Regions from separate parts of the Lysinibacillus sp. G01H genome, predicted to be linked through region 2. Evidence: a T-box and tRNA genes for the amino acid it is inferred to sense, from the RefSeq annotation. Region 2 holds a T-box; the other holds one or more tRNA genes.

Region 1 (4,430 bases), 1.2 Mb from region 2:
TCACTGTTTGACCATCCACAACTAAATTAGGTTGTTTGGTTACTGAGAAATGCTGGTCATCCATGAAGCTACCCAATAATGTAGCACTCATGAATAGGCAAAATACTGCTGCTGCCACAAAGAAAGGATGCCGGCGAATCCATTTTTGTATACCTACTCGACTTTTTGGTTTTGGTAAACGAGCCATAACTGCTGCTTCAAAACCCGGAGGCGCTGTAATATGGGAAGCACTCTTCACAAAGGCGATTGTTTCACTCAATTCTTGCATCAACTGTTTACAATCATTACATGTATGCAAGTGTTGTTTCAACTCTTGCTCATGCTCACGACTAATGTCACCGTCTAAATAATCATGCATATAGTCTATAATATGCTCTGGACAAGTATTCATGACGCTCCCCCTCCTACAGATTGTTTAATTGCTTACGTAATGCCTCACGTCCGCGGTGAATCCTCGTTTTCACCGTTCCAAGCGGCATATCTAAAATCTCGCTAATCTCTTGTAACGATAACTCTTCTATATATTTCAATACTATAACCGAACGGTATTTATCCGGCAATCGTCCAATTTCATATTGAATGCGATCTTGCAGCTCCATTTGTTCTAACTGCTCCTCTGGTAGCTGGTCGTCTGCTGCGATTTGCGAGTACATATCAAGCCCCTCTGTACCAGCTACTTCTGCATCTAAATAATAATCCGGTTTCTTTTTTCGAATACGGTCAATGCAGAGGTTTGTCGCTATGCGATAAAGCCACGTCGAAAACTTTCTTTTCTGATCAAATGTATGCAAGTTCATATAAGCTCGCACAAAAGCCTCTTGAGCAATGTCTTCAGACTCTTGTTTGTTGCCTAACATTCGATAGCATACTTGGTACAGTTTGTGCTGATAGAGACTCACAATATCGGCAAATGCGTTTTGATCGCCTTTAAGCACTTGTTTTATTCTCTTATTTACTAACGCATCCATTGTGTTGACTTCTCCACCTTTACAACTGTCTTATACTATACGAAGCACCGATAAGAAAAGTTTCGTTTTAATTCAATTATAGCAAAAGATTTTTATGCAATGTGGCAACAGGCAATTTTTTGTCAAATTTTCTTTAAACTAGTGTTTCGCCAAATAAAGATCCCATTAATGCAACAGCCACATTTGCTGTTGTATTCTTTTCATCTAATATAGGATTTACCTCTACAAACTCTGCTGAAGTTACCATGCCTGATTCTTGTAACATTTCCATTGCTAAATGGCTTTCTCGGTACGTAATTCCGCCTGGAACTGGTGTACCCACACCTGGCGTATAAAGTGGATCTAATCCGTCTAAATCAAGTGATAAATGTAAGCCATCAACATTTCGTTCCTTTAAATAAGCAAGTGCATCTTCCATTACACGTGTCATGCCAAGTCGGTCAATTTCATGCATTGTATATACTTTAATTCCTTGTTGACGAATCAATTCACGCTCTCCCGGGTCTACTGAACGAGCTCCAATAATAATCACGTTTTCAGGCTTAATTTTTGGAGCATAGTTGCGAATTTGCACTAAACGTTCATGTCCTAGCCCAATACTAACGGCTAACGGCATCCCATGTATATTGCCTGAAGGTGTTGTTTCAGGTGTATTTAAATCTGCATGAGCGTCATACCAGATAACACCGAGATTTTTGTAATGCTCACCTAATCCAGCTAATGTTCCAATAGCAATGCTATGGTCTCCACCAAATACGAGTGGGAATTTCTTTTGTTCCACTACTTCATGCACACTATTTGCTAATGCAGTACTAACATCTACAACTTCCTCTAAATTTAATAATTTTTCATCCACAGCTCCGTCAGCAAGCTTTTGACTGACACGAATATCCCCTTGATCCTGAACATCGTGTCCGATAGCCTCTAAACGTTCAACAATACCTGCATATCGAATAGCACTTGGTCCCATATCTACACCACGGCGTGTTTGTCCGTAATCTGTTGGTACTCCAATAATAGAAATATTAAGTTTATTCATGTTTTTATACCCCCTAAAAGTTATAAGATTATTGTAAAGCCTACATACCACTTGGCTCAACTCGACAAAAACTTGCATATTTATTCATATTTAAATAACATAAAAAAATCTCCTACTGTTTTCAGCAAGAGATTAGTTATCTGTAGTTAATATAACACTTTTAAATAATTTTCATTCTAAAAAAGTGAGCCATGAAGGACTCGAACCTTCGACCCTCTGATTAAAAGTCAGATGCTCTACCAACTGAGCTAATGGCTCATAAAAGAAAAAATGGCTGGGGTACTAGGATTCGAACCTAGGCATGACGGAATCAAAATCCGTTGCCTTACCGCTTGGCTATACCCCAATCATTTATAAAACTGGTGGAGGGGGACGGATTCGAACCGCCGAACCCTAAGGAGCGGATTTACAGTCCGCCGCGTTTAGCCACTTCGCTACCCCTCCGAAATAACACAATAAGAATGGTGGAGGATGACGGGCTCGAACCGCCGACCCTCTGCTTGTAAGGCAGATGCTCTCCCAGCTGAGCTAATCCTCCATATAAACAGGTGTTATATCACAGTTTATTTTCTTTATAAAGCCTATGTTTTAAATGGTGACCCCTACGGGATTCGAACCCGTGTTACCGCCGTGAAAGGGCGGTGTCTTAACCACTTGACCAAGGGGCCAATATTACGTCTTAAACAAGACAAGAATTATAATAACATTTTTAATTAATAATTGCAATGCTTTTTCACAAATTATTTTATGTATTATAGCCTATGAAAAAAGGACAAAAAAATGGCTCCGAAGGCAGGACTCGAACCTGCGACAACCTGATTAACAGTCAGGTGCTACTACCAACTGAGCTACTTCGGAACAATGCTATTCACTTTGTTTTAGACAACCTCTTAAGTACATTTATTATTATAGCAAGCATTATAAATAATGCAACACATTTTGTTAAAATTTTTATATTTTTTGTCGAAGACTGCTCCTATATTCGTCTGAAAGCATAATAGTTCTCTATTAATTCTAATATTTCTATTTAACGTACTAAATATTCTTGCTGTATATTATTGTAATTGTTAAAATAAAAATAGTTTTATGAATTTTCTATCAAATTGTCTGGGGGAGGATGTTCAATATGGTATCAAATGATTTAATTGCACCTGAATTTTATAACATCACAGAGGAATTAGAAAAATTTTCGCAAGATAGTGATCGACAAGCAATACGTTGGTTAAATACACAACAAGAGAGACGTACAGTTTCTTATGTCGAGCTTAACCAAAAAATGAATCAGTACGCAAACGCTTTTACGGAGAAGGGGCTTCAAAAAGGTGATCGTGTATTAGTTATTATTCCTCGACTTCCTGAAGCCTATTTCGTTTTTCTAGGTTGCTTAAAGGCTGGTATCGTACCTATTTCATGTTCAGAGATGCTACGTGCAAGCGATTTAGAATATCGGATGGAACATTCTTCTGCTAGTGCAGTTATTGCTTATGAGGCTTTTACTAGTGAAGTTGATCAAATAACTTCTTCTGTATACGCATTGAAAAATAAACTAGTGATCGGTGCTGCGAAAGGAGATTGGACTTCTTTAGATGAATTAGCAAGCAAGCAGCCAGCTACATTTACAACTGTAGCTACTACACGTGATGACATGGCATTCCTTTCTTATACATCTGGTACAACTGGTAAACCTAAAGGCGTTGTTCATTCACATGGCTGGGGATATGCACATATTAGAACTGCAGCTTCAAAATGGCTTTGTGTACGTGAAGGGGACCTCGTGTGGGCAACAGCTGCTCCTGGTTGGCAAAAGTGGATATGGAGTCCTTTTTTATCAACAATCATGCTCGGCGCTACTGCTTTTGTCTATCATGGTGGATTCGATGCAAAAACCTATCTTCAATTAATGCAGGATGAAAAAGTTAATGTTCTATGTTGTACACCGACAGAATACCGGATTATGGCGAAAATCGATAATTTACAAGACTACAATCTATCATCTCTACGAAGTGCCGTTTCTGCAGGTGAACCTTTAAATCGTCCAGTTATCGAAACATTTATGAATCATTTTGGACTAAAAGTACGTGACGGCTATGGACAAACAGAAAACACATTATTAATTGGTACACTCGAAAACACAGAATTACGTCCTGGTTCTATGGGTGTTCCAACTCCAGGTAATATTGTACGTATTATCGACAATGAAGGGAATGAAGCACCAGTTGGCGAAGTTGGTGATATTGCTGTTCACAAATCTTCACCAGCTTTATTTAAAGAATATTATAAAGAACCAGAGCGCACACAAGCTGCATTTCGTGGGGATTGGTATATTACAGGTGATCAAGCAAAATGTGATGAAGACGGTTACTTCTGGTTTGAAGGTCGTGGGGATGACATTATTATTTCATCTGGTTATACGATCGGACCAT
Region 2 (4,430 bases):
ACAATTATTCGCTGAATATTTCCGTCTAATGGCAGAGGAAGGTATTTTCTTACCTCCTTCTCAATTCGAGGGACTATTCATCTCAACAGCTCATACGGAAGAGCACATTGCGACAACGGTGGCAGCATTCCATAAAGTATTCGCACAATTAGCGCAATAAAATTAATTTGATAGAGCATGCTAGAATTATTTCTAGCATGCTCTTCTGCTGTTAAAAAACAAAACCATTACTAGAATTTTTGCGGGAAGTGAAAATGTTTTCCTCTGTAGGCTACTTGCTCTCCTGTGGCCTCACCTCTTTAGCTATCCCATGGGAGTCAAGCATCCTCCACTCCAACCCATAAAAATGTTTCTTTATAGCAAAGGTTTTCATAAAGTGAATGTGTTCACTATTCATTTTATGGAGAGGTGCAAGAACGCAGTGAGTGAAGCAGCTCCGCTGGTGGAACGAAAAACAACCCTCGCCTTGCAAAATTGCTTTTTCTACGTTGATATTACATTTTTTAATGGATTAAGCAGAAAGCATTATAGTGCTTGAGGAATACATGAGCAAAAAGGAATAATAGCATATATTTACTAGTAAGTAAGCTCAACTATACTGGATGAAGGACCTGCTTTTGTCAAAATTACATCTTTCAGCATAGCCAAATTGTGGGCGATATCGTTTATAATATAGCTATTCATAAAAGAAAGTAGTGAATTGATATGGCAACAGGCACACACACGGTCGAAGTACCCGTAGGGATTGAACATGTATGGGATTTCGTTAGTGATATGGAAAAATGGGCAAAGCTTGTCCCTGGTTATAATGCACATGAAATGATTGATGAGAAACACTCCACTTGGACTTTTAAAGGCAATGTTGGCGTTTTGAAAAAAACAGTTGAAGTAGAAATTACAATCTTAGAATGGTTAGCACCATCAAAAGTTACATTTGAATTAAAGGGGCTTTCTGATAACTTCACAGGAAATGGCTATTTCCTCGCAGAAAGTATCGACGCTGAAAATACTAAAATGACAGGATTCTTAGAAGTCGTTGCGGGCGGGTTAGCTGGCCCTGTTCTAAATCCAATTTTTAAACCGATCGTACCAAAGGCAACACAAATGCTAACAGATCGTGTGGCTAATAAAATTAAATTAGTAAATGTTTAATGATACCAACATCCATGGGAATGGCATGCTAGACTATTACTTCTAGCATGTCATTTTTTTAGTAGTATCTATTTTAGACTATGTTCAAATGGCAACATCCTCGCATACTATCCTTCAAATCGTCATATGATGCAAAGGGAGGGATTATTATCGAACACAAAACTTGGAATATGCGCGAAACATTTTGTTTTCCTGGATATGGCTGCCCAACTGAAATAGCAGCTGTTCAAATTAAGCCACAGTGGCAGGCGATGCAGTTAGAGGATTCTTTGCGACTTATGGGCATCTATCATATCACCGCACACGTTCGCTTTGATTTTCAAGATATGCAAGCATTTGCAGAAAATGAAGATTTAATTACAATTGATGCTCTTGATATTCAAGGAGATACTGGTTATTTTGAGTATGCCGTTCCTTTACATGTGGATTTACCAAAAGAATCCGATGTCAAAGATTTAATGGTCAAGGATATTCGCCCTAGTCTGACAAATCAGGTGTGTCAGCTTGAGTGGACAGTCACAAGTGCTTTCAATGAATATGAACCTGTTGTTGAAAAAGATGTGTTAGACAATCCGCACCTATCAACACATGCTTTCGAACAAGAGGAGACATTGGCTGTAATTGAAGAAAGTATTCAAGTGAAACAACCTGCCGCAGTAGCAGCAGCTTCACGCCAAGAGAATTCTACAACAGTTAACCAAAAAGCTATATTAAGAGAATCCTCAAGCCATATTGTTGTACGTGAATCCAGTACTTGGCATGAAGTGCCTTCTATGATTTGGGATCTAACAGAAGAATATACACCGCTTAAAGTTCGTGTTTCAAATGATGTCTTTCAAAAGTAAATAGCAGAGAAGTAGCAGGAGTAATAAGAAGACTAAATCACCTGATGTTGGCACAATAATGACACGGATAAACTGAAAAGCACAAATCGGCACGATAATGGTTCTGCAATAAAAACGAACTTGTCGTAGCCAGGGTGGTAAAAGCCAAGGGTTATACTTGCGTCGTCGCATTTGAATTGTCACTTCCTTTTCTCTTTACTTTTCTCTTACTAAAAGATGACTAAATCACTTGAAAAATGACACGATCCTGCGGTACAATAAGGAAAATCAAATACAGATGCTATGATAGGGAAGAGTAAATTTTGACTACATTTTCAGAGAGGAAACGGTAGCTGAGAAGTTTCTATTTGTACGGAATTGAAGGTAGCCCTTGAGCAGCTTTAGTGAACTAATAGTAGTTAAAGCCGGTTAAACACCGTTACCGAATTGAGAGCCAGTAGAATAGGCTGAGAAAATATGTCATTTAACATTTATCTTAACCCTGCTGGAATTAAAGGTGGTACCGCGAACTAAAACTCCTTCGTCCTTTTAGACGAGAGGAGTTTTTTTATTGGGTAAAAAAATAAATAGTATTTCTTTACCAACAGTTTTCAAACAATAGGAGGAGTCAATATGACAGAAAACATTTCAATGCCAACTAAATATGACCCACAGTCCATTGAAGCTGGTCGCTATGAATGGTGGTTACAAGGGAAGTTTTTCGAGGCACAGCCTGAAAGTGGGAAAAAACCCTATTCAATCGTTATTCCACCACCGAACGTAACAGGTAAATTACACCTAGGTCATGCTTGGGATACAACATTACAAGATATCCTCATTCGTATGAAACGCATGCAAGGCTATGATGCCCTATGGTTGCCAGGTATGGACCATGCGGGTATTGCAACACAGGCAAAAGTAGAAGCCAAGCTACGTGAGGATAATATTACACGTTATGATTTAGGACGTGAAAAATTCCTTGAAAAAACATGGGAATGGAAAGAAGAGTATGCTGGACATATTCGTGATCAATGGGCAAAGCTTGGTCTTGGATTAGATTATACACGTGAACGTTTCACATTAGACAAAGGTCTTTCAGACGCGGTAAAAACAGTTTTTGTTCAGTTATATAAAAAAGGCTTAATTTATCGTGGTGAACGTATTATCAACTGGGACCCAGCAGCAAAAACAGCATTGTCTGATATTGAAGTAATTTATCAGGATGTGCAAGGTGCCTTCTATCATATGAAATATCCATTAGCTGATGGCTCAGGCTATGTAGAAGTTGCTACAACACGTCCCGAAACAATGCTTGGTGACTCTGGGGTAGCTGTTCACCCGAACGATGAGCGTTACCAGCACTTAATTGGTAAAAACGTTATTTTACCGATTGTAGGTCGCGAAATTCCAATTGTTGCTGACGAGTACGTTGATATGGAATTTGGTACTGGGGTTGTAAAAATGACACCAGCCCATGATCCGAACGACTTTGAAGTGGGTAATCGTCACAATCTGGAGCGCATTCTAGTAATGAATGAAGACGGTACTATGAATGATCTTGCGGGCAAATATAAAGGAATGGATCGCTTCGAATGCCGTAAGCAAATTGTTGCTGATTTACAAGAAGCAGGTGTGTTAATTCGCATTGAAGAGCATATGCATTCAGTAGGACACTCTGAGCGTTCTGGTGCTGTTGTTGAGCCATATCTTTCAGCACAATGGTTCGTTAAAATGCAACCACTTGCTGATGCTTCCCTAGAGCTACAAAAGGACGAAGAAGGGAAAGTAAACTTTGTTCCTGCTCGTTTTGAAAACACATATTCTCGCTGGATGGAGAATATTCGCGATTGGTGTATTTCTCGTCAATTATGGTGGGGCCATCAAATTCCAGCCTGGTACCATAATGAAACAGGTGAAATATACGTAGGTAAAGAAGCCCCAGCAGATGCAGAAAACTGGACGCAAGATGAAGATGTACTAGATACATGGTTCTCTTCAGCACTATGGCCGTTTTCTACTATGGGTTGGCCAGATGAAGCAAATGAAGAATATAAACGTTACTATCCAACAAATACATTAGTAACAGGCTATGATATTATTTTCTTCTGGGTTTCTCGAATGATTTTCCAGGGTCTTGAGTTTACAGATCAACGTCCATTTAAAGATGTGCTAATTCATGGTTTAGTACGTGACGGTGAAGGGCGTAAAATGAGTAAATCACTTGGCAATGGTGTTGATCCAATGGATGTCATTGAACAATACGGTGCAGATTCATTACGCTACTTCTTAGCTACTGGTTCATCACCTGGTCAAGATTTACGCTATACAACTGAAAAAGTAGAAGCAGTATGGAACTTTGCCAATAAGATTTGGAATGCATCACGTTTTGCGCTTATGAATATGGATGGAATGACATATGATGAGATCGATTTAACTGGTGAAAAATCAGTCGCT

What was found. A T-box is a leader RNA that pairs with one kind of tRNA and senses whether it is charged. The one in region 2 lies ahead of PSR12_RS16485 (valine--tRNA ligase), so its partner is inferred to be a tRNA-Val.
Region 1: it encodes a tRNA-Val, which carries the amino acid that the T-box ahead of PSR12_RS16485 (valine--tRNA ligase) is inferred to sense. The anticodon was not compared.

The regions. Positions count from the first base shown of each region.
Region 1 is NZ_CP118397.1:4,468,427-4,472,856, forward strand. Features, by position in the region: gene PSR12_RS22685 (anti-sigma factor family protein) at 1-391, opposite strand, end outside; gene sigW (RNA polymerase sigma factor SigW) at 405-968, opposite strand; gene rocF (arginase) at 1,102-2,007, opposite strand; tRNA gene PSR12_RS22700 (tRNA-Lys) at 2,193-2,265, opposite strand; tRNA gene PSR12_RS22705 (tRNA-Gln) at 2,279-2,353, opposite strand; tRNA gene PSR12_RS22710 (tRNA-Tyr) at 2,368-2,451, opposite strand; tRNA gene PSR12_RS22715 (tRNA-Val) at 2,470-2,545, opposite strand; tRNA gene PSR12_RS22720 (tRNA-Glu) at 2,601-2,675, opposite strand; tRNA gene PSR12_RS22725 (tRNA-Asn) at 2,789-2,865, opposite strand; gene mbcS (acyl-CoA synthetase MbcS) at 3,134-4,430, shown strand, end outside.
Region 2 is NZ_CP118397.1:3,235,278-3,239,707, reverse strand. Features, by position in the region: gene hemL (glutamate-1-semialdehyde 2,1-aminomutase) at 1-160, shown strand, start outside; gene PSR12_RS16500 (SRPBCC family protein) at 706-1,152, shown strand; gene PSR12_RS16495 (valyl-tRNA synthetase) at 1,233-1,997, shown strand; T-box leader at 2,271-2,528, shown strand; gene PSR12_RS16485 (valine--tRNA ligase) at 2,610-4,430, shown strand, end outside.